DNA from 4 places in the Nonomuraea sp. NPDC052265 genome. Region 3 is predicted to be linked to each of the others. Evidence: riboswitches for the same ligand, from Rfam matches in the RefSeq annotation. Region 3 holds a riboswitch; each other region holds the start of a gene.
What was found. Region 3 has a riboswitch for cyclic di-AMP ahead of ACIHAD_RS10320 (C40 family peptidase). Riboswitches for the same ligand answer to the same signal wherever they lie in the genome.

Region 1 (5,769 bases), on a different contig from region 3:
GGCCGTAGCCCTGCTGGCCCGTGGCGGCCTGCTGGCCGTACTGGGCCTCCTGGCCGTAGCCGGGCTGGGTGTACTGCTGGCCCGAGGACTGCGGCTGCTGGCCGTAGCCCTGCTGCTGGCCGTAGCCCTGCTGCTGGCCATATCCCTGCTGCTGGCCGTACTGGGGCTGCTGGCCGGAGCCCTGCTGCTGACCGTACTGCTGCGGTTGCTGACCATATTGGGGTTGCTGGCCATAGCCCTGTTGCTGCTGCTGGCCATATGGGGGCTGGCCGTAGGCGTCGTCCGCCCGGTAGCCGACCACAGTCACGTCCGGGTCGGGTTCACCGGGGCGACGGCCCTGGTGCTGCCCGTACTCGGGGTTCTCGCCGGATTCGTCCTGTGGATACGGCGGCTGTCCGGTGCTCACCGTGTCACCTCGCTTCGAGTGCGCATGTGGCACGTGTCAGGACACATGCCTGTGCTGCCCAACGTATCGACATAGGTATCAACAATCACCTTTCCAAGTGGTCAAGGTCCGCGTCACCCGATGTCAGATGCAGCAGCATGCGGGTGTTGCCAAGGGTGTTCGGTTTGACGTGCTCCAGATCAAGGAACTCCGCCACACCCTCGTCGTACGAGGCCAGCAACTCGGCGTAGACCTCGGGTGAGACCGGTGTGCCCTGGATGGGGCGGAAACCGTGCCTCGCGAAGAAGTCGACCTCAAAAGTCAGACAGAATACACGCCGCAGCCCCAGATCCTTCGCCTGCCGGACGAGTGCCGAGACGATCCGATGCCCGACCCCCGTTCCCCGGCACGCGGGATCGACCGCCACCGTACGGACCTCGGCGAGGTCCTCCCAGAGCACGTGGAGCGCGCCGCAGCCGACGACCTCCCCGCTCCGCTCGGCCACCCAGAACTCCTGGACGTCCTCGTACAGCGTGACCGTGGCCTTCTCCAGGAGCCGCGGCCCCGCGCCCGCGTAGGTGTCCACGAGACGCCTGATCGCGCGCACGTCGGGCGTGCGGGCACGCCTGACCACGACCGCGGTCTCGGGGACTGCCACTTCGGCCACCTGCTCCATGGCTCTCCAGGGTACAGATCTCATTACGGCTCAGCCCTAAATCCCACGTCTCGGGCATCTCATCACATGCCGTGGTCAGATGAACACGCACTGACTTGGAGCCTTCCTCCAGCCCTCAGCCCCCCAAATGCTGGACAAAAGGTGCAGAAGCCCGCTTCCGTACGGCTACCCACGAGATCACCTTGTGACCCTTCAGTTGTGAAACCTCTACAGACTCGGCAGTTCCGGTTGAGCGTGAACCCGGAGTGCATTAGTGTCCAGCGACGATGTTCTCCGCGTAATGCGCGCGGAAAGACACGCCCAATTCCCGCGAGGGAAGCCGGGGAACCACCGGTGGCGAGCACCTCGCGCCACCACTCGGGGTGAATCCGATCATCTCGGTAGGGCTGCTCCGGCCCGAACCCGTCAGCTAACCCGGCCGGCGTCGATGAGAGGAGCTTGGTTGGTGAAGCGGACGCTCGACCGCGGAGGGAAGTCGGGAGGCAGGCACGCCCGCCCCCGGGAACAGGCCGGGCGCTCACGGCGCCTCGGCGTCATCGGCGCCGCCGTCGCCGCGATCCTGTTCGCCGTCCCCGTCGGTTCCGCCGCCGCCGACCCGAAACCGTCGCTCTCCGACCTGGCCGACCAGGTCGAGAAGATGCACGAAGAGATCGAGACGCTGACCGAGGAGTACAACGGGCAGCGCGAACGGCTGAAGGCCGCGCAGAAGGCCAACGACGCCGCCCAGAAGATCCTGGCCACCAGCGAGTCCGACCTGGCCGCCAAGCGCGCCAGGGCCACGTTGCTGGCCCAGAACGCCTACATCACCGGCGGCCTGGACAAGGCCCTGGTCTTCGCCCAGTCCGACGACCCCGAGACCTTCCTCGACCGGGCCGCGACCACGTACGCGCTCGAACAGCAGCAGGGCGAGGAGGTCAACCAGCTCGCCAAGGCCATGGAGGCCGCCGAGCGGGCCAGGGCCGGCGCCAAGACCCGCATCGCCGAGGTCCAGAAGCTCGTCAGCGATCTGGAGGGCAGGCGCTCGAAGATCACCAAGCTGGTCACCAAGGTCGAGAGCAACCTCTACCGGCGGGCCGTCGGCGAGGCCGGCCGGCCCGGCACCCGCGCCGTACGCGTCAACCTGCCGGTCATCGGCGACGGCAAGGCCGCCCAGGCCGCCAAGTGGGCCCTCACCCAGCAGCTCAAGCCGTACGTGTGGGGCGCGGAAGGGCCGCGCTCCTACGACTGCTCCGGCCTGGTGATGGCCGCCTACCAGCGCGTGGGCATCTCGCTCCCCCACTACACCGGCGACCAGTGGACGGCCGGCACGCACGTCGACCGCGACGAGCTCCGCCCCGGCGACCTGGTCTTCTTCTACAGCGACCTGCACCACGTCGGCATCTACATCGGCGGCGGCATGATGGTCCACGCCCCGCAGACGGGCGACGTCGTGCGGATCGCCTCGATCGACAGGCGGCCGTTCGCCGGCGGCGTGCGCATCGCGGACTGATCGGCGAACCACTTCGGACCGCGCGCCGCTAGATGAGCTGGCGGCGCGCCGCCCAGGCCACGGCCTCGATCGCCGTGGCCACGCCTATGCGGTCGCAGATGCCTCGCAGTCTCCGGCGCACGGTCCGTCCGCTGATATCCAGCCGTCTGCCGACCCGGTCGACGGTCACTCCTCTGGCCAGCTCAGCCAGTAACGCCAAATCCGCGTGGCTCAGCTCAACGCCTTCAGTGAGCACATCCACCGGGAGCCCTCCCCCCAACAGCAGAACTTGGACCTTTCAGTCGAAGCAAAGCCGCTCGTCTCGGTGAAGGTAAACGCATCGTGGAAAGGTCGTCAAGCATGACAATCGGCGCCCTTGACCAGTGCTATTGACATGATCACTTATATGTGACGTACTCCGCATATGTCGGCACGCCATGACCCGCTATGAACGGTCCAAACGATCAATTCGGCGGCCCGGTCCCGCCGCCGATGAGCGCCACCGACCTGCTGGGTTTTGATCCCTCGGATCCGCAATTTGTGCGCGATCCGTACGTCCGATATCGCGAGCTGCGGGCGGCCGGGCCGATCTTCAGAACGCGCGGCGGGCTGCTCGTCGTGACCACGTACGAGCTGTGCGCGGCAGTGCTGCGCGACCCGGGGTTCGGTCACGGAACGTCCGCACCCGTGGCGGAAGAGGCAGGTCAGCCCGGCAGGTCGTTCCTGCTCATGGACCCGCCCGATCACACCCGGTTGCGTGGCCTCGTCAGCCGCGCGTTCACGCCGCGCATGGTGGAACGGCTCAGGCCGCGGGTCGAGGAGATCACCGCCGGACTGGTCGCGCGGCTGCCGGAGGAGGCGGAGCTGATTTCCGGCTTCGCCCACCCGCTGCCGGTGATGGTGATCAGCGAGATGCTCGGGGTGCCCCCGGAGGACCACGAGCGCTTCCGCGGATGGAGCGAGGCCCTTGCCCGCGGACTTGACCCGATGCTGACAGATGCCCTCATGTCGGAAACGGAGCGTTCCAGGAACGAGTTCCGCGACTACTTCCGCCGCCTGATCGCCCTGCGGCGCGACCGTCCCGGCGAGGACCTCCTGAGCGCCCTCGCGCACGTCGAGGAGCTGACCGAGGCCGAACTGCTGGCGACCTGCGTGCTGCTGCTCGTGGCCGGGCACGAGACCACCGTCAACCTCATCGCCAACGGCGTGCTGAATCTGCTGCGGCACGACCTGCTGCACCGAGCCGCCGAGCGGCCGAGGGAGGTGGTCGAGGAGGTGCTGCGCTTCGATCCGCCGGTCCAGCTCACCTCCAGGTTCGCGCTGGAGGACAGGGAGCTGGGCGGGACGCCGGTGCCCGCCGGCTCGGCCGTGCTCGTGCCCATCGGCGCGGCCAATCGCGATCCGGCCGCGTTCGCCGATCCCGACCGGTTCGACCCCGGCCGCGAGCCCGGCCGGCATCTCGCCTTCGGGCTCGGCCTGCACTTCTGCCTGGGGGCGACGCTGGCCAGGATGGAGGGCGAGATCGCGCTGTCCGCGCTGGCCGCGGCGGCGCCGAAGATGGAGGCCGCCGATCCGGAGCCTCCGTACAAGGAGAACGTGGTGCTGCGCGGGCTGGCCCGGCTGCCGGTGCGGCTCAGGCGGTAGCGTCGTAGCGTTCCCTGGCGGCCTCGACGTCCTCGATGTTCTCCTCGGCCCAGGTCTTGATGGCGGCCACCAGCGGCATCAGGCTCTCGCCCAGCGGGGTGAGCGTGTAGTCGACCCGCACCGGCACCTGCGGCGTGACCCGGCGCGCCACCAGGCCGTCGCGCTCCAGGCCGCGCAGGGTCTGGGTGAGCATCTTCTGGCTGACCCCCGCGATGTGCCTGGCCAGGTCGCTGTAGCGGCGCTCGCCGCGGGCCAGCGCGCTGAGCACCAGCGTGACCCATTTGTCGCTGAGCCGGTCGAGCAGCTTGCGGGAGGGGCATTCGGCGAAGTAGGCGTCGAAGGCCAGCCTGGCCTGGTCGCGCCGCTGCGCCGCCGTCGTGGTCGCCATCGTGTCACTCCTCGCCGAACCTTACGCACTTCCAGGTGCCTACTTACTGAAAGAGAGTAGCTCTTCCTAGGGTCGAGGGCATGACGAACATGCGCGCACTCATCGGCGGCTCCGGCGCTCCCCTGCTGGTGTCCGCGCCGTTGCCCGAGGCGGGGCCCGGCCAGGTACGGGTCAAGGTGGCGGCGGCCGGGGTCAACCCCTTCGACCTGGCCGTGGCGGCCGGGGCCCTGGCCTCGTACGGGCTGGCCAGGAAGCTGGACTCGTACGGGATCGGCTTCGACGCGGCGGGGACCGTGGACCAGGTGGGCCCCGGGACCTCCTTCACCGTGGGAGAGCAGGTCGTGGGGCTCAGCGCGCGGCTGGAGCTGCCGTACAAGGCGCAGGCCGAGTACGTCGTGCTGGACGCCCCGGCGGTGGCCCGCGCCCCGCGGAACGTGAGCCCCGTGCACGCCTCCACGCTGCCGCTGAACGGGCTCACCGCCTGGCAGGCGCTCTACCGTGCCGGCGTCGGCCCGGGCGGCACGCTGCTGGTCACGGGGGCGGCGGGGGCCGTCGGCGGCTACCTGGTCGAGCTGGCCGCCGTACGCGGGGTCAGGGTGGTGGCCGCCGCCGGCGCCGCGGACGAGGAGCTGGTACGCGGCTTCGGGGCGGAATGGTTCGTCCCCCGCGAGGAGGACCTGGCCGAGGCCGTACGGGCACGGGTCCCCGGTGGCGTGGACGCCGTCGTGGACGCGGCCGTGCTGGGCCTGCCCGCGCTCGACGCCGTACGGGACGGCGGGACCTTCGTGGCGCTCACGTCGGGGGCCGCGCCGGTGGCGCTGCGCGGGACGGACGTGGCCACCGTCCTCTTCCGCTCGGACGCCGGGCAACTCGCGGAGCTGGTACGCCTGGTCGAGGCCGGACGGCTGACGTTGCGGGTGGCCGGGACGTACCCGCTGGAGAAGGCCGCCGACGCCCACGCCCGCCTGGCGGAGGGCGGGCTGCGCGGGCGCCTCGTGCTGGTGCCCTGACCGCCCGGCCCGGCGCCCCGCGCATCGGCGGGGCACCGGACGGCGGCTCAGTGAGCGGGCTTGACCAGCGGGAACAGGATGGTCTCGCGGATGTTCTTGCCGGTGAAGGCCATGATCATCCGGTCGATGCCGGCGCCCATGCCACCCGTGGGCGGCATCGCGTACTCAAGGGCCTGGAGGAAGTCCTCGTCGAGCTGC
Region 2 (5,769 bases), on a different contig from region 3:
GCGGCGACCACGGCCCCGCAGGACAGCACGGCGACCCTGGCGGCGTCGCGGCCGATGTCGACGACCATGTGCCCGGCGCCGTCGCGCACCTGGAGGCCCGCGCCGAGCGCCGCGGCGATCGCGTGCCTGACCAGCAGGATCCCGCGGGCCTCGGCCTCGAACCCGGCGTCGCGCAGCGCCACCCGCTCGATCGGCGTGAACTCGTCGGGCACGGCCATGACCAGCCGCGGCCGGGGGAGGGGGTGCCGGTGCACCTTGCGCAGGAAGTGCCTGATCATGCGCCGGGCGAGCTCGCCGTCCTGGGGCAGGCCGTCGCTGATCGGCCAGTACGTCTCGCCGTCCGCGTCGTCGACGCACTCCGCGGCTTCGGCGCCGTAGCCGACGACCTTCCCCGTCTCCCTGTCGCGCCGGACGGCCGAGGGCTCGTCCAGCACGATGCCCTTGCCCTTGGCGTAGATCCTCGTGCCGGTCGCACCGAGGTCGATCGCCAGGTCACGACCCAGGAGGCTCATCGCCGTACTGGGAGGTTGAGCATCATGCCTGGGTCTATATCCGGCGCTTCTCCAACGCAACACCAGGAAGCGAAGAGTTCCGTTTTACCCTTCGGGTTCACCCTCGCCGCGCAGGGCGGCGAGGGTCTCGTCGGCCCAGGCGATGCCGGAGCGGACCTGGCGAAGGCCGAGGGACCTCACCGTGCCGCTGTACGGCCGGCTCTCCGACCAGCACGGCAGGAAGCCGCTGCTGCTCGTCGGGATGTCGGTGTTCGTCGCCGGATCGGCGCTGTGCGGCCTGGCCCAGGACATGACCCAGCTCATCGCGTTCCGGGCCGTGCAGGGGCTGGGCGCGGGCGCGCTGCTGCCGCTCTCGCTGGCCCTGGTGATGGAGATGTTCCCGCCCGGCCGGAACGGCGCCCGGGTGCAGGGCGCGCTCGGTGGCGTGATGGCGTTGACGTACCTGGCCGGGCCGTTCCTGGGCGGGTTGTTCACCGACCACGCGAGCTGGCGGTGGGCCTTCTACGTGAACGTGCCGCTCGGGATCGTGCTGATCGCGATCGTGGTGCTGCGGCTGCCGTTCCGTCCGGGCACCGGCGGCGGGGGCCGGCCGGACTACCCGGGCATCGCGGTGTTCACCGTGGCCATCAGCGCGCTGCTGCTCGGCCTGACCGAGAAGGGCGTGGACGGCAACTCCTGGACCTCCCTGCCCGTGGCCGGGCCGATCCTGCTGGCCCTGGTCCTGCTGGTCGCGTTCGTGCTGGTCGAGCTGCGGGCGGCGAGCCCCATCATGCCGATGCACCTGTTCCGGGACCGCACGTACACGCTGGTCAACGCGACCTCGTTCGTCACGGCCTTCTGCATGTACGCCGGCGTGGTGTTCCTGCCGCGCTACTTCCAGCAGGCGCTGGGCGTCAGCGCCACCGAGTCCGGGCTGCGGATCTACCCGATGACGCTGGCCATGGTGGCGGGCAGCGCGCTCATGGGGACGCTGATGTCCAGGACGCGCACGTACAAGCCGTGGCTGGTCGGGGCGCCGTTCCTGCTGGCGGCCGGCAGCCTGCTCTGCCTGAACCTGACCCCGCACACCGACGGCCTGTGGCTGGCCGGGTGGATGGTGCTCCTCGGGCTCGGCATGGGGCCGATGTTGTCGGGACTGACCGTGGCCGTGCGGCAGGCCGTCGAGCCGCGGTACATCGGCACCGCCTCGGCCAACCTCACCTTCTTCCGGCAGATCGGCGGCTCGGTGGCGCTGGCCCTGGCCGGCACGGCGTACACGTCGGTCATCACCACGGACGCGCCCGTGCACGGACTCGCGGCCGCGCACGCCTCGGCGGCGGCCCTGGTGATCCCGTCGCTCGGCGTGGCGGGCGCGGTGATCGCCCTGGTCGCGCTGGTCATGATGCCCGGCAGGCGGCTGGAGCGGCCGCCGGCACAGGAAAGCAGAGTGGAGGCCGGTTTCGCGTCGTAAGCGGCGTCATGCGAAGCTGTGGATGTCCCCAATACCAGGAGGTCCTCATGGCGGAAACACCGGAGCCGGAAGTCAGCGAGACTCCCGAGGACGAGATGAAGCGCAAGTTCCGCGAGGCGTTGGAACGCAAGCGTGATCAGCAGGCCGACTCGGCCGCGGGTGGCAGGGGCGTGGACCCGTCGAAGATCCACGGGGCGCACGGTCCGGCCGGGAGTAAAAGATCCTTCAGGCGCAAGAGCGGCGGCTGAAAGGCCCGATTTAACTGGGGGTACGGCATGCCGTACCCCCTTTCTCTTTACCTCGATAGGTAGATCTTTACCCGGTTCATGACGATTCGTTTGTATTTGTCCGAATCTCTGGGTACCGTCTTAACCAATTACCAGCTGGTGGCGTAGTCCCTACCAGGAGAGGGGCGACAGCTGGCGCCGAATCCCGACTTGTCGGGAACCGGGGAACCATCTCATTGGGGTGAATCCGGCCATGTGCCGGTAGGGCATCTCCACGCCCGAACCCGTCAGCTAACCCGGTAGGCGAGATGGAGAGGACTTCACCGCATGTACCAGCTCGTCGTACCCCCGGACAGTGTAGTGACGACCGCCTACTGAGCGGTCTCTTCCCTGACTTTCCCCCACGCGCCGCGTAACCACCTTTTCGGCGCTCTGCCCGGTTACGCACCGTAGTCACGCGCGTTCCCCCTGTCCCCTCGCGAAGGACTTCACTGCTTCATGTCTCGATTTGGCCTGCGCTCTCTCGCCCTGTTGTCCGTGTCCGCCGTGGGCGCGCTGACGATTTCCGCCACCGGCGCCCACGCCGACACCGGCGACGACCAGAAGATCCTGCTCAAGGGTTCCACCAAGGCCTCCTACTTCTGGGACGACTCCTCCGGCCGCGCCGGCGACACCGGTCTCCCCGCCAGCGGCAAGCCCATGCAGAAGGGCCTGGCCGCCAGCCCCAGCTGGCCCCTCATGACCGAGGGCTACGTGACGTACAACGGCAAGAAGATGCCGTTCTTCGTGGGCGACCGCGGCCCCGGCGAGCCCTCCAGCCGCGGCGTCATGCTGGACCTCGACGCCAAGACCTTCGCCGAGCTGACCGGCGGCACCTTCAACCCCGACACCCTCGGCGTGGACGGCAACGGCGGCGAGGGCCACATCAAGATCGACTACGTCATCACCAAGTGGGGCGACGGCAAGGGCAAGAAGAACTACCCCGTGGCCTTCTCCAGCGGCGCGTGGGGCAGGTACGACGCCAACCCGGCCGAGCCCCCCACGGTCCTGGCCGACAAGCCCGCCGACGACGCGACCGGTTCCGCCGGCGGTCAGGGTGGCGTCGGGAAGACCGTCGCGATGGGCGGCACCGTCATGGCCGGCGTGCTGGTGCTGGCCGGCGGCGGCGCGGTGCTCGGCAGCGAGCGCCTGCGCAAGCTCCTCAACGACTGATCCGCGCATCGACGACGGATCCGCGGATCAACGACGGATCCGCGGATCAACGCTGACCCGTGGATCGACTGCGGACCCGCGGACATACCGGCCTTTACGCCGGGCGACCAGAATGACATTCTGGTCGCTGTGATCCAGCGCGCAGCCGCCAACGGCATCGAGATCGCCTACGAGAGCTTCGGCTCACCCGCGGGCAGGCCCCTGCTGCTCATCATGGGACTCGGCGCCCAGCTCATCCACTGGGACGACGAGTTCTGCGAACTCCTGGCCGATCAGGGCCACCACGTCGTCAGGTTCGACAACCGCGACGCGGGCCTGTCCACGCACCTCCACGACGAGGGCGTCCCCCCATGGGGAGCGCCCTCGCCGTACGTGCTGGACGACCTGGCCGACGACAGCGCCGGGCTCATGGACGTCCTGGGCCTGCCCGCCGCGCACGTCGTCGGCGCCTCGATGGGCGGGATGATCGCCCAGGCGCTGGCCCTCCGGCATCCCGCGCGCGTGCTGAGCCTGACCTCGATCATGTCCACGCCCGGCCCCCAGGCGGCCCCGCCGACCGAGGCGGCCGCCGCGGTGCTGTTGGCCAAGCCCGCGACCGACCGCGAGACGGTCGTCGCCGGCGCCCTGGCGACCTGGGCCGTCATCGGGTCGCCCGGCTACGAGCTGGACCGCGAACGCGTCGCCCGGCTGGCCGGGCTCGCCTTCGACCGCTGCCACGACCCGGCCGGCACGGCCCGCCAGCTCGCCGCCATCATGGGCTCCGGCGACCGTACGGCGGCGCTGGCCGGGCTGAAGGTGCCCGCGCTGGTCATCCACGGCGAGGACGACCAGCTCGTGCCGCCCGCCGGCGGCCGGGCCACCGCGGCCGCCATCCCGGGCGCCCGCCTGGTCACCTACCCCGGCATGGGCCACGACCTGCCCCGCCCCCTCTGGCCCGCGATCATCGCCGAGATCACCGGCCACACCGGCTCCGCGGCGCCCGTACGGCCGGAGGTCGCCACGGAACCGTGAGGCGGCGCTCAGAGCTCCAGCTTCTCCTCGATGACCTTGAGCATGTGCCGGGCCAGGGCCAGATTGGCCCGGTTGCGGTCGAGGGCGAGGTAGAGGAACAGGCCCTTGCCGCTGCGGCCCGTGAGCGGGCGGATGATGTGGTACTGGGCGGTCAGCGTGATGAGGATGTCCTCGATGCCGTCCTTGAGGCCCAGCGAGTCCATCGTGCGCAGTTTGGCCTTGATGACCTCGGTGTTGCCCGCCGCCGCGACCTGAAGGTCCAGCTCCTTCGAGCCGCCGAGCGTGCCGAGCGCCATGCCGCTGCCGTGGTCGACGATCGCCGCTCCGATCGTGCCGTCGATGCTCATCATCTCCTTGAGGGAGACGTCCATGCCTGCCATGCTTTCCTCCGCTTCGGTGGGATGGTCAGTGCTTGCGTGCCACGGCGGCCACGGAGGCCGCCGTCTTCCTGCCCTCCAGCCGGAGGAGCCCGACGTTGGCGCCGGGTCCCGCCAGGACCGTGAGGACGATCGTGGGGCCCGCGGCGTAGAAGGCCACGAACCCGGCGGTGCCGGACACGAGGGTCTCCTCGAACGTCCCGCGGCCCGCCATGGTCAGCATCCGGCTGCTCATCGCGAGCAGCGCGGCCGACAGCGCCGCCGCCTGCTCGCCGGTCTCTCCTTCGGGGTCGCAGGCGATGCGCAGGCCGTCCACGGTGCAGGCGACGCTGCCGGTGACGTCCGGCGTGCGCCCGCGCAGGAGCTCCATCTCCGCCAGGACCTCTTGCCGTAGCTCCACGGGTGGCCTCCTCCTGCGTCGTGAGGGGAACCTCACGGCATCTCCTCCAGCGCCTTCTTCAGCCGCCGCAGCAGCCTCAGATCGGTCGGGTCGCCCGTCGGCACCGGTCCGGCGACCGGTCCGGCCGCGCCGTCGCCGGCGGAGACCGTCACGGGGCTCGGCACCCGTTTGGGCAGCGCCTCCCCGTCGTCGGGGCGGCGTTGGGGCTGCGCGGGCCGCACCGGGTCCGGCGGGACGAGGAGGCCGGCGGCGGCCAGCCTCCTGACGGCCAGCAGCACCGAGTAGCCCGACCGGCCCAGGTGCCGGGCCAGCTCCAGCGGGGTGGCCTTCTGGTCGGCCCGTACGACGACCTCCCACTGCACCTGGCTGAGCGCCACCCCGTGCCCGGGAAGGCGCGGGATCGGCCGTACGGGCTGGGTGTCCACGTCGGACGAGGGCCAGATGCCGGCGAGCTGCTCGCGGCGGCGGGCGCACTCGCGCACCAGCTCCGGGACGTCGAAGAACCACTGCCCCCCCAGCCAGTGCTCCTCCCCGGGCCGGAACTTCGGCCGCACGCCGGTCACCGGCAGCAGGAAGAAGG
Region 3 (5,769 bases):
ACGGGCCCCTGAGCACCCCCAGCACCTTCGCCGCGAACGGCGTCAGGACCAGCAGCCCGGCGAACAGGACCGTGATGCCGAGCGAGATGTAGCCGGGCAGGGTGGTGGCCGCGTCGAACGCCTGCGCCCTGGCGATCTGGGCGGCGCTGAAGTCGCGGGCGGGGTCGGGGGTGACGGCCGGCGCGGCGGCGGCCAGGACCCGCCAGGGGGTGGTGAACGCGGCCACGGCCAGGATCACGCCCCCGACCAGGGCCAGGGCGGCCCCGGCGGCGCGCCTGGAGCGGGACTCGGCGCGTTGCCGTTCTCGTGCGATGAGGTGCTCCGCCGTTCCTACCAGGTTGCCGGTTCCGGGATGGGGGTCGGCGTTGTCGGAATGGGCGGCGGCGCCGTCTGCTTGGCCCTGTCCGCGCTTCTCGCCCTTGCCGCCTTTACCGGCCTTGCCCTTACCGCGGCCTTTGCCGCCCTTCCTGGGGACGTCCCTGATCTCGGGGAGGCCGTTCGTGCTCTCGGCGGGGTCGTTCGTGATCTCGGCGGGGTCGTTCGTGATTGTGGATGGCTCCTCGGCATTCTTCGCCTGGCCGTCCGCGCCTTTGGTGGCCCTCTTCGGGCGCTGGGCGTCGTCGGCCGGGGGGCCGGCGTGCTTGGCGTGGGGGCGGTCGTCGGGGGTGGAGGGATGGGGGTGGCGGGGGTCCTCGGTGTCGGGGTCGGCGTCCGCGTCGGGGCGGACGTCCGGACGGGCGTCGGGGGCGTCCGGGTCGTCCGGGTCGTCGGGGTGCCCCGAGTGTTCGGGGGGCTCGACGGTCCCTTCCGGCCCGGCGCCGGAGGGTCCAGTGCTGGAGGACCCGGCGCCGGAGGACCCGGCGCCGGGAGGTTCGTCGTTGCCGGAGGGGGGCGGGGGGCCGTCGTCGCCGGGGCGCCTGCCTTCGCCGCCCCTGATGGCCACACCCCCACCGTGCCCGGTCTCGACCGCCGTGCCGGGCTCGTCGGCCCCTCTGGCGACCGCTCCTGCGGGCTCGTCCCCCTCCCGGGGCGGGTCGTTCCGCTCGCTCATCTGCCTCCCCTTCACGCGAGCTGCTCTCGTACGTACTCGCGCCACCGTGCCGCCAGTGTCTCGGCGGTGAGCCCCACGGAGGCGAGCGCCTGATCGACGCCGGCCACGCGGGCATCACGGTAGAGCCGTACCAGGGTCCCGTCACCGAACCGGTCTGCGAGGAAGCGACACGCCATCCAGGCCTCCTGGTACGCCCGCGCGAGCCGTCCGGGATCGGCGGCCGTAGGGGCGAAAGCCGCAGGTCCGGGCAACTCGCTCGGCAGCCTGCCGGCCCGTACTTCGGCGGCGAGCTCGGCGGCGGCCGTCCTGATGGGGAGCCCGGCGTCGCGGTAGGCCACGTAGTCGGCGAATCCCTCGTAGAGCCAGACGGGCAGCCGGTCGGTGCCCGCGGCGACGTGGGTGAGTTCATGGGTGAGGACGACGTCACGTCCGGTGGGGGTGAGCCGCGCGAAGGAGCCGGGCACGACGATCACCCTGGCGCCGTCGGCCACCGCGGCCAGCCCGTCCAGCGGGCCCGTGCCCGCCAGCGTGGCCGCCTCGGCGTCGGTGTCCGGTACGACGACCACCGCGCGTACCGGCCGGCCGAGCACCTCGGACACCCGCCGTCCGGCGAGGTCGGCGCGGCGGGCGAGATCGGCGAGCACGCCGGGCTCGGCGCGATGCCCCACGACCACGGACCGTCCGCCGCGGGCCACCTGACCGCCGTCGCCCCACGACCCCCGCGCCCCGGCGGGCAGGACGGTGTCGGGCGGCGCGTCGGCGACCACGAGAACCGCCGCCAGCAGCAGGACGGGCAGGAGCAGACGCGGACCGCGGAGGAACGGACGCACCTGCGAGGACACGGCCCGATGCTAGTCGGCCCGGAGGCCCTCACGACCCCTTCACCAGGGCCGGGCATGCGCCGCCTTCACAAGGCCGGACCTGTTCATGACGCCGGACATGTTCCCGACGCCGGACATGTTCCCGAGGCGGACATGTTCCCGAGGCCGGACATGCGACAGGCCCCGGCCCGGACCGGGGAGGGTCCGGGCGGGGCCTGTTGTCACGCGCCGGGACGCACCGCGCCGACGAACGACGACTTCCGCCATCCGCCCAGTTTGTCGATGCGCACCCGTTCGCCGGTCCTCGGCGAATGGATCATCTTGCCGTGGCCGACGTACATGCCGACGTGGCCCAGCCCGTTGAAGAACACCAGGTCGCCCGGCTTGAGATGGCGCCAGGAGACCTTGTGCCTGATGCGGGCGAACTGGCTGCTCGCCACGCGCGGGAGTCGCACCCCGGCCTTCTTCCAGGCGTACTGGACGAGTCCGGAGCAGTCGAACGAACCAGGACCCGTGGCCCCGTACCGGTACGGGTCGCCGATCTGGTGCTTGGCGACGACGACGGCCCTGCGGGCCTTCGACGTCTGCCGAGCGGCTCTCGCCGCCTTCGCCGACCTGGCGCTCTTCGCCGACTTGGCCGACTTGGCAGTGGCCGCCTTGGCGGTGCTGGACACCGCGGTGAGCCTGACGGCCGATTCGCTAACCGTCTGCGCCCCGGCCGGCACGGCATGGAGGACCGCACCTCCGGCCGTCACGGTCATCGTGAGTGCGACGCCCCTCAGGGCAAGACGGGACAGACGGGGGTTGTGCAGAGAGGTAGACAGGATTTCTCCTTGTGTCTTCCACGAACGCCTACCGGGTTAGCTGACGGATTCGGGCCTGGAAGTCGCCCTACAGCGCGCTAAGCGCTGATTCACCCCTGATCCCGGGGGATGACGGGATCTTTGGGTCCCCGGCTCCGTGCCTCCTGGCTGCACGGACTCGGCAGGTCGCCACCCGATCGATGTGTCTCAATGGGGATATCGGCGGCGACCGACGGATTTTTATCTTGTCCACATCGGGGGTTCCGATGTCGGGTCGCGGCTCGCATGGCTTGCTGACCGCGACGCCAGAAACTACGCCGAAGGGTCAAGATTTGGCAAAAGGGGAGTCAGGTTGTAAAGATCAGATAAAGGTGGAAGTAAGGAGCGAAACCCCTGCTGGAGCGGAGGGCGTCGTTACCTGAATGTGACCCTTCTCACACTTCCCGCCACACCCGGTTGTCAGGACCCTTTCACCCCTTTCGTCCCCTTCATCCCCCCACCCTGACAACGCCCGAACACGACCGGACAGCGACTGCGGACGACCGACTTCCGGACATGCCGCCCCCGCTCCCGAAAGCAGCCGGGCTCGACATGGCTCCCACGCGAGAGGAACAAGGTCGGCCGCTTGGGGCGGCGTACAAGGCGCTCCGACCCCCGTGGCCGAGGACGCGGACGGAGCGGGCTGGGAGGCGACGGCGGGTCCTCGACACGGGTGATGGCGGAGAGGCGCGAGGCTGTGGACAGCCGGTCTGAGGCTCGGGCCTGGGCGGCGGGGAGAGTGGAGGCGAGGCCAGGCGGCCCGGGACAGGGCGGCATGGGAGTGGGCCGCTATGGGGAGTGGCTCCCGTGCGGCCGGACGGCAGGGGACGCGCTGAGGACACCCGTACGGCCCGTTGTGGCTCTCATTTCCACCCTGACGGCCAGGAGGGCGGACGGTGGGCCGGGTGCTGGAACGGGAGCCTGGACGTGCCTCGGGGTGCTCGACTTGGGCCGGAGGTGGGGACCGTCCTACTGCGGCCGTCGCACTGGCCATCCTGCTGGGGCCGCCCCACTGGGGTTGGTAGTGGGGCGGGATTCACAAGGGTGGGGAGGGGCGTCAGGGGCGGATGGCGCCGACGAGGGAGCGGCCGTAGTCGGCGAGGCGGACGACCTTGACGACGTCGCCCGTCTGCGGCGCATGCACGATCTTGCCCCCGCCCGCGTAGATGCTGACGTGCCCGAGCCCCTCGCTGAAGATCAGGTCCCCCGGCTGGAGGTTCTTGATGTCCACCTTGCGGCCGGCGCCCCAGGCCCACTGCTGCCACGTCGTACGCGGCAACGAGACGCCGGCCGCACGCCAGGCGGCCTGGGTCAGTCCTGAGCAGTCGTAGCCACGTGGGCCCGTGCCGCCGTAGATGTACGGCTTGCCGACCTGGGCGAAGGCGAAGCGCAGGACGGCGGCCGCGCTGCCCGAGGCGGGCCCGGTGTACTTGATGCCGGTGCTGTTGGGGTTGCCCGGGTTGTACGCCCCCAGCTTGTCCAGGAGCTTCTTCTGCTGGCCGACCAGCTTCAGGACCTCGGCGCGCTCCTTCTGGACGGCGTCCCGCTCCTTGTCGGCGTCCGCGAGGGCGGCCTCGGCGTTGTCGCGCTCGGCCTTGAGCCCCTTGTTCTCGCGGTCGAAGGCGGCCAGCTTCTCCAGCCGCTCGCGCGAGAGCTGCCCTGCCATGGCCAGCCCGGCCAGCAGGTTCTCGGGGGCGTCGGCGCCGACCATGCCGGGCAGCGACGCGACGTCCCCGCCCATCTTGTACGAGTCCACCGCCACCCTGATGATCTCGGCCCGCAGGTCGGCGACCGTCTGCAGCTTCTGCTTGTAGCGGTCGTTCAGCCTGGTGTAGGCGCTCTTGGCCTTCTTGTACTCCTCGGTCGCCGTGTTGTACCGGTCGACGACCTTGTCGGCCTTGTCGTTGAGCTTCTCCAGCTTGGCCTTGGCCTGCTTGAGAGTGGGCTTGGGATCAGCGAGCGCCGCACCCATCGGGACCGTCATCAGTCCGATCGCGAGACCCGCGGCCACCGTCACCCGGCCAAACCTCACAGCGTCGCCTCCCAGGGATTACACCTGGGGCGAAATAGTACAGAAGTGGCGGGCGGGGTCTTGCCAAAAGTGCTAATTCGTAACTTATGCACGGCCCAACCGGCGCAGCAGCAAAGCCGACGGAACCGGTCTGGCACCCATCCGGCGTACGGACTCGGCCACCTCGCGGTCGGAGGAGACGACGGCGATGGCCCGGCCGGGCGGCTCGGCGCGGACGAGCTGGCGGATGAGGTCGTCGGCGATCTCCCCCGGCGCGCTGAACAGCACCCGCACCCCGCGCGGCGCCACCACCTGCACGGGCGCGTTGAGCTCGGCGCCGTCGAAGACCACCGTGACCTCGACGCGGGTCTGCGCGACCAGCCCGCCGAGGTTGGTCATCAGCCGGTTGCGCTGGTCGGCGAGGGTGAACGTGCCGTAGCCGGTCTTGGTGACGTTGTAGCCGTCGATGATCAGGTGGACCTGCGGCAACGCCAGGAGCTGGTCGAGGAGCTGCGGGTCGTCGTCGGCCAGGGCCCGCGCGGGCACCCCGCGCACCCCCGGACGCTCGCCGGTGCTGGCCGCGACCGAGTCGGCGGGCTTGCTGATCGTGGTGGGCAGCGCCAGCTCCCTGCGCAGCCCGGCCGAGGCGTCCTGGAGCGCGTCGAGCAGCACCCGGATGCGGGCGTCCTCGATGCTGCGGCCCTCGCGGGCGGCCCGGCGGGACGCTTCGAGCTGCCTCTCCACGTCGGCCAGCCGCTCGCGCAGGCGGCGCAGCTCGGCCTCGCCCGCGTTGCCGGCGGTGGAGGCGGCGTGCCGGGCGTCGTCGGCGGCCTGTTCCATCTCCTCGGACCTGCGGGTGGCGGCCTTGGCCCGCTCGCGGGCGTCGTGGAGCTTGCGCCGCAGGTCGGAGTTCTCGGCGCGGGCCGCCTTGATCTGCTCGCGCAGCCGGTCGGCCTCCTCCTTGGCGGCGGTCTTCTGCGCGGCGAGCTGCTCGCGCAGCCGCGTCACCGCCTCCTCCCGCTCGGACCCCTCGGCCGCCACGGC
Region 4 (5,769 bases), on a different contig from region 3:
CGAGCAGCAGCTTGCTCGCCGGGACGCCCTTGCTCTTGAGCTTCTGGATGGCGTTGTCGGTGTAGAAGCCGGGGATCGGGATCTTGTCCCAGGTGGTGAGCGGCGAGTGCGGGGCGGTCGGGCCCTGCGCGTCCCAGCCGCCGAAGAAGTCGTACGTCATGACGTTGTACCAGTCGACGTACTGGGCGGCGCCGCCGTAGTCGGCCGCGTCGATCTTGCCGCCGTCGTTGCCGTCGGCGGTGATGGCCGCGGTGACCAGGTTGTTCGCGCCGAAGCGCGAGCGCAGCGCCGACATGACGTTCTTGAACGCCGCCGCGCCGCTGGTGTCACAGGTCAGGCCGCAGGCGTTCGGGTACTCCCAGTCGATGTCGATGCCGTCGAAGACGTCGGCCCAGCGGGGGTCCTCCACCAGCTTGTAGCAGGAGTCGGCGAAGGCCGTCGGGTTCTGCGCCGCCTGGCCGAAGCCGCCGGACCAGGTCCAGCCGCCGAAGGAGAAGAGCACCTTCAGGTTGGGGTACTTCTTCTTGAGCTTGCGCAACTGGTTGAAGCTGCCGCGCAGCGCGCCGTTGTCCCAGGTGTCGGCGACGCCGTCCACGCTCTCGCCCGCCTGGTAGAAGCGGTCGTAGTCGGCGTAGCTGTCGCCGATCGTGCACTGCCCGTTCTGCACGTTGCCGAACGCGTAGTTGATGTGGGTCAGCTTGGCCGCCGAGCCGCTGGTGTCGATGTTCTTGACGTGGTAGCCGCGCTGGTAGACGCCCCACTGGACGAAGTAGCCCAGCACCTTGTTGCCGCCGCCACCGCCGCCGCCCGTGGTGGTCGCGGTGATCTGGTTGCTGTCGGACGAGCGGTTGCCGGCGGCGTCACGCGCGCGCACGGTGTAGCTGTAGGCGGTGTTGGCGCTGAGGCCGGTGTCGGTGTGCGAGGTGCCCGTGACGGTGGTGACGAGGGTGCCGCCGCGGTAGACCTCGTAGCCGGTGACGGCCACGTTGTCGGTGGAGGCGTTCCAGGCCAGCGAGACGCTGTTGTTGCTGACGCCGGTCGAGCGCAGGTTGCCGGGCACCGAGGGCGGGGTCTTGTCGTCGCCGCCACCGCCGCCCGTGGTGGTCGCGCTGATCTGGTTGCTGTTGGCCGAGCGGTTGCCGGCCGCGTCACGCGCGCGCACGGTGTAGCTGTAGGCCGTGCCGGCGGTCAGGCCCGTGTCGTTGTACGTGGTGCCCGTGACGGTGGTGACGAGGGTGCCGCCGCGGTAGACCTCGTAGCCGGTGACGGCCACGTTGTCGGTGGAGGCGTCCCAGGCCAGGGCCACGCTCGTGTTCGTGACGCCGGTCGAGCGCAGGTTGCCCGGCACCGACGGCGCGGTGGTGTCGCCGCCGCCGCCGGAGACCTTCCACAGCGCCGCCACGTTCGGCGGCTCCCAGCCGGGCTGGGAGGTGTGCGCCTGGACGCAGACGTAGTCAACGCCGTTGTAGGTGACGACCGTGCCCGCCGTGTAGGCGGTCCACGGGGCCCAGGCCGCCGCGAAGGCCACCGTGCCGGCGGAGGCGATCGGTGGGGCGGCCACGGCCGCGGTCAGGGGCAGGGCCAGTGCCGCCACTCCTGCCAGGACCTTGCTCAGGATGGTGTGTTTCATGTCGCTCCGACATCCGTTTGGGGGGTGTGTGGGGAGTGGGATGGGAGACTTCTGGAGAAACTATTAGGAAAGTTTCCTTTAAGTTATGAATCGACGGTAACCGCTGCCTGGTGGAGCGTCAATACGTATCGGTCAGGCGTCCGTAATCGTGCCGGTCAGACCCGGGGCGCGCCCGTTCACGAGGGGATAACGGTTCAGGAACGGGGGCTGACGGCGGGCTGAGTCGTGGCCCAGCATTGGAGCGTGGCAGGAATCTCCGCCTGGCGGCGGACGCCCACGCGACGCGGGCCGTACGTGGTCCGCGCGGTCGCGGAGTTACGGTCCTGGCCGTCGCTGAACGTCAGCGGCACCGGGCGACAGATCGCCTTCGCCGTACACGGAACCGAGATCCTGCGCCTGGCGGGCCGGGACGAGATCCACGTACGGCTCACCGCCCCCGCCATCGGCCGCCTGGAGCCCCATCTGCGGGCGTGCGACCAGGTCCACGCCTGCCGCGACCGCGCCTGGGTCGCCGTGCAGGTCGACGCCGAGCCCGATCTGGAATTGTTGCTGGCCCTCACGAGCGTGGCGATAAAGGCGCACGTGGCCTGAAACGTTTCTTCGCGGTGCGTAGCGTTTCTCCTACGCACCGTCGAAACAATGGCTTCCATTTGCCTGGGAATTACTCACCGGGTAGCTTGGTTGTACACAGCCGAACGGGGAGTCGTCCCAGGTAGGGATGTCATTGCCAGGGAATTACCCTGGCGGGACCCGTGTTGTACAGAGTCGATGCGGATACACCGCGTCCGGGCGTCGCACATATACCTTCAGGCCCTTTCCTGGGCCCGGGAAGACGATGCGTCAGCCCTTTGCCTGACCATAGACCGCTGAATCCGCCTGTGCGCGGAACCGGGGACCCATGCGTCCATTGGGGTGAATCGGCACCACGGTGCCGTAGGGCAGCTTCCCGCCCGAACCCGTCAGCTAACCCGGCAAGCGGCACGGAAGCACAAGGAGTAATCCCTCATGGCCAAGCACCGTCTTCACCGTGCCTGCAAGCTCGACCTCGCCAAGATCGCCATCGGCGCGACCGCCGTCGTCGGCGTGCTCGGCACGCACGCGGCAGTGAACGCCGACGCCACCCACGCCACCGCCCACACCGCCGCCCAGACCGCCAAGGTCGCCGGTGTGGCCGTCGCCCAGCCGAACGTCGCTCGGTCGGACGTCGCCCAGCCGCAGGTCGCCACCGTCGGCTACAAGAACGCCGCCGGCGAGAGCGCCAAGGGCAAGGTGAACGTCACCGCCGCCCAGGTCCTGGCCGCCGCCCGCGCCCAGGTCGGCACCTCCGAGGACGCCAACGGCGGCGGCACCAAGTTCCAGAAGTGGTACGCCGACTCGCAGCGCGCCGCCGAGACCGCCGCGCGTGACGGCGGCAACCGGGCCATGTACCTGAACGCCCCCTGGTGCTCGATGTTCGTCTCCTGGGTCGGTGAGCAGACCGGCGCCCGCCCGCAGGTCGGCTGGGACGCCTACACCGTCTCCCACGCCAAGTGGTTCGCCGCCAACGGCCGCTGGGGCGCCGAGGCCAAGCCCGGAGCCGTGGTGTTCTTCTCCTGGAGCGGCAGCAAGAGCCTGAGCGGCATCCAGCACGTCGGGTTCGTCGTCAAGGACAACGGCGACGGCACGATCTCCACGATCGAGGGCAACACCGGCAACGGCAAGGTCGAGGAGCGCGTCCGCCCGACCTCCCAGGTCGTCGGCTACGGCTACCCGTCGTACGCCGCCTGATCTCCCTCTCGCGAAGAGCGCACTCCCTGCGGGGGGTGCGCTCTTTCGTGTGTGTGCCGGTCGACCAGGGTGGCGGCGGCGTGGGCGGCCGAGCGGGCCGCGCCCGTGTCCTCGGAGATCATCGCGGTCACGGTGGCGCCGTCGATCAGGGTGAGCAACTGCTCGGCGAGCAGGCCGGGATCCCCGGCGCCCGCCTTCTCGGCGAGCGAGCGCAGGTAGGCGCGCAGGCGCTCCTTGTGCTCGCGCACCGCCGTACGGACGGCGGCCGAACCGGCGCCCAGTTCGGCGAAGGCGTTGGCGAATCCGCAGCCGCGGAAGTCGTCCTCGGCGAACCAGCGTTCCAGCCACTCGAAGACCGCCGGGATGCGGTCGCCGGCGTCGGCCACGTACGTGGTGAGCGAGGACGTCCAGCGCTCGTCGCGCCGCCGCAGATAGGCCACGACCAGCGCCTCCTTCGACGGGAAGCACTGGTAGAGCCGCTTCAGCGAGACCCCGGACGCGGCCCGGATCTCGTCCATGCCGACCGCCTGCACGCCGCGGCGGTAGAACAGGTCGCCCGCGGCGTCCAGCAGCCGCTGCTCGTGATCCATGACACCCCTCCAGGTGCTTGCGGCGGAGAACGCTCGTTCTCTAGGCTAGCGCACACCTTCGGGAGAACGCCCGTTCTCTCGGTATGAGAGGACATCGCATGACACGCCCGCCTGTTCCGCCGTTCACCGAGGAGACCGCCCGGATCAAGGTCCAGGCCGCCGAGGACGCCTGGAACACCCGCGACCCCGACCGCGTCGCGCTCGCGTACACCGAGGACTCCGTGTGGCGCAACCGCGGCGAGTTCGTCACCGGCCGCGCCGAGATCGCCGCGTTCCTGCGCCGCAAGTGGGCCCGCGAGCTGGACTACGCCCTGCGCAAGGAGCTCTGGGCGTTCACCGGCGACCGCATCGCCGTCCGCTTCCAGTACGAGTCCCGCGACGCCGCCGGCCAGTGGTGGCGCAGCTACGGCAACGAGCAGTGGGAGTTCGACGGGTCCGGCCTGATGCGCAGGCGGGAGGCCAGCATCAACGACGTCCCCATCAGGGAGGACGAGCGTCGCGTCCTCGGCTCCCGCCCGCTGTCCGAGCACGGCGTGGACGTCCTCGGCGTCCGGTGACCCACGGCCCCGGTCCACGGCGGCGACGAGACCGACCACCTGACCGTCGAATGGCCGGTGACCGGTCGAACCCGCCGAAGGCACCGGCGGACGGCCCTACGCGGCACGTTCCGGCGGCTCGCTGTGGTGCCGGATCCCTGACCGTCCGCCGCGCGGACCCCGGCCCCGGCCGCCCGATGGCGCGGCGCGGTCCGCGAGGTCATGGCCCTCGCCCTGGCCTGTGGGCACACCCCGGCCGCCATGTCCCGCGACGGCTGGTACCACCTGGCGCCGCCCCCGGCAGGTGACACCCGCGCGGAGATCACCGGGGTAAGGTCGAGGGGCCGATCGTAGGAGGTCTGACATGGCGGTTCTGCTGCTGGGCACCCTCGACACCAAGGGGGAGGAGTACGCCCTCGTCCGCGACCTGATCATCCGGGCCGGGCAGGACGTCGTCCTCATGGACACCGGGGTGATGGGCGCCGCCGCGCTGGCCGCCGACGTCCCGGCCGAGGCCGTCGCGCGGGCCGCGGGCACCGACCTCGACCGGCTCAGGAGCGCGGGCGACCGCGGCGCCGCGCTCGCGGCGATGGCGGCCGGAGCCACGGCCCTCGCCAAGGACCTGCACGCCCGCGGCGGCCTGAGCGGCGTGCTCGCGCTCGGCGGCAGCGGCGGCTCGTCCATCGCCGCCGCGGTCATGCGGGCGCTGCCCGTCGGCCTGCCCAAACTGCTGGTGTCGACCATGGTCAGCGGCGACGTGTCCGCCTATGTCGGGGAGACCGACGTGACGCTCATGTACAGCGTCGTCGACGTCGCGGGCGTCAACTCCATCTCCCGCCGCATCCTGGCCAACGCCGCCGCCGCGATCAGCGCGATGGCCGCCTCGTACGACGCCGGCGCCGAGCCGTCCGGCCAGGACAAACCGCTGGTCGCGGCCACGATGTTCGGCGTCACCACGCCCGCCGTGAACGCCGCGCGGGCCCGGCTGGAGTCCCTGGGCTACGAGGTGCTGGTCTTCCACGCCACCGGCTCGGGCGGACGCGCCATGGAGGCGCTGGCGGCGGGCGGCCACTTCGCCGGGGTGCTCGACCTGACCACCACCGAGCTGGCCGACGAACTCGTCGGCGGCGTCCTGTCGGCCGGCCCCGACCGCCTGACCGCGGCGGGGAACGCCGGCGTCCCGCAGGTCGTCAGCCTGGGCGCGGTGGACATGGTCAACTTCGGCCCGATGGAGACCGTGCCGGAA

Region 1: it holds a riboswitch for cyclic di-AMP, as region 3 does, so the genes downstream of both, ACIHAD_RS36245 (NlpC/P60 family protein) here and ACIHAD_RS10320 (C40 family peptidase) in region 3, are expected to answer to the same signal.
Region 2: it holds a riboswitch for cyclic di-AMP, as region 3 does, so the genes downstream of both, ACIHAD_RS18965 (hypothetical protein) here and ACIHAD_RS10320 (C40 family peptidase) in region 3, are expected to answer to the same signal.
Region 4: it holds a riboswitch for cyclic di-AMP, as region 3 does, so the genes downstream of both, ACIHAD_RS22940 (CHAP domain-containing protein) here and ACIHAD_RS10320 (C40 family peptidase) in region 3, are expected to answer to the same signal.

Annotation. Positions count from the first base shown of each region.
Region 1 covers NZ_JBIUBJ010000017.1:46,918-52,686, reverse strand. Annotated here, with positions in the region: gene ACIHAD_RS36255 (RDD family protein) at 1-406, opposite strand, end outside; gene ACIHAD_RS36250 (amino-acid N-acetyltransferase) at 492-1,061, opposite strand; cyclic di-AMP (ydaO/yuaA leader) riboswitch at 1,349-1,500, shown strand; gene ACIHAD_RS36245 (NlpC/P60 family protein) at 1,507-2,550, shown strand; gene ACIHAD_RS36240 (LuxR C-terminal-related transcriptional regulator) at 2,579-2,791, opposite strand; gene ACIHAD_RS36235 (cytochrome P450) at 2,977-4,173, shown strand; gene ACIHAD_RS36230 (winged helix-turn-helix transcriptional regulator) at 4,163-4,561, opposite strand; gene ACIHAD_RS36225 (NADP-dependent oxidoreductase) at 4,642-5,571, shown strand; gene lysX (bifunctional lysylphosphatidylglycerol synthetase/lysine--tRNA ligase LysX) at 5,619-5,769, opposite strand, start outside.
Region 2 covers NZ_JBIUBJ010000005.1:420,523-426,291, forward strand. Annotated here, with positions in the region: gene ACIHAD_RS18950 (rod shape-determining protein) at 1-512, opposite strand, end outside; gene ACIHAD_RS18955 (MFS transporter) at 655-1,962, shown strand; gene ACIHAD_RS18960 (DUF5302 domain-containing protein) at 2,010-2,210, shown strand; cyclic di-AMP (ydaO/yuaA leader) riboswitch at 2,376-2,510, shown strand; gene ACIHAD_RS18965 (hypothetical protein) at 2,688-3,401, shown strand; gene ACIHAD_RS18970 (alpha/beta fold hydrolase) at 3,531-4,412, shown strand; gene ACIHAD_RS18975 (hypothetical protein) at 4,421-4,792, opposite strand; gene ACIHAD_RS18980 (roadblock/LC7 domain-containing protein) at 4,818-5,189, opposite strand; gene ACIHAD_RS18985 (DUF4388 domain-containing protein) at 5,222-5,769, opposite strand, start outside.
Region 3 covers NZ_JBIUBJ010000003.1:181,580-187,348, reverse strand. Annotated here, with positions in the region: gene ACIHAD_RS10330 (M48 family metallopeptidase) at 1-1,051, opposite strand, end outside; gene ACIHAD_RS10325 (hypothetical protein) at 1,063-1,893, opposite strand; gene ACIHAD_RS10320 (C40 family peptidase) at 2,094-2,546, opposite strand; cyclic di-AMP (ydaO/yuaA leader) riboswitch at 2,707-2,869, opposite strand; gene ACIHAD_RS10315 (NlpC/P60 family protein) at 3,772-4,698, opposite strand; gene ACIHAD_RS10310 (NYN domain-containing protein) at 4,831-5,769, opposite strand, start outside.
Region 4 covers NZ_JBIUBJ010000007.1:227,285-233,053, forward strand. Annotated here, with positions in the region: gene ACIHAD_RS22930 (glycosyl hydrolase family 18 protein) at 1-1,630, opposite strand, end outside; gene ACIHAD_RS22935 (luciferase family protein) at 1,874-2,221, shown strand; cyclic di-AMP (ydaO/yuaA leader) riboswitch at 2,485-2,622, shown strand; gene ACIHAD_RS22940 (CHAP domain-containing protein) at 2,636-3,397, shown strand; gene ACIHAD_RS22945 (TetR/AcrR family transcriptional regulator) at 3,376-3,987, opposite strand; gene ACIHAD_RS22950 (DUF1348 family protein) at 4,086-4,544, shown strand; gene ACIHAD_RS22955 (Tm-1-like ATP-binding domain-containing protein) at 4,888-5,769, shown strand, end outside.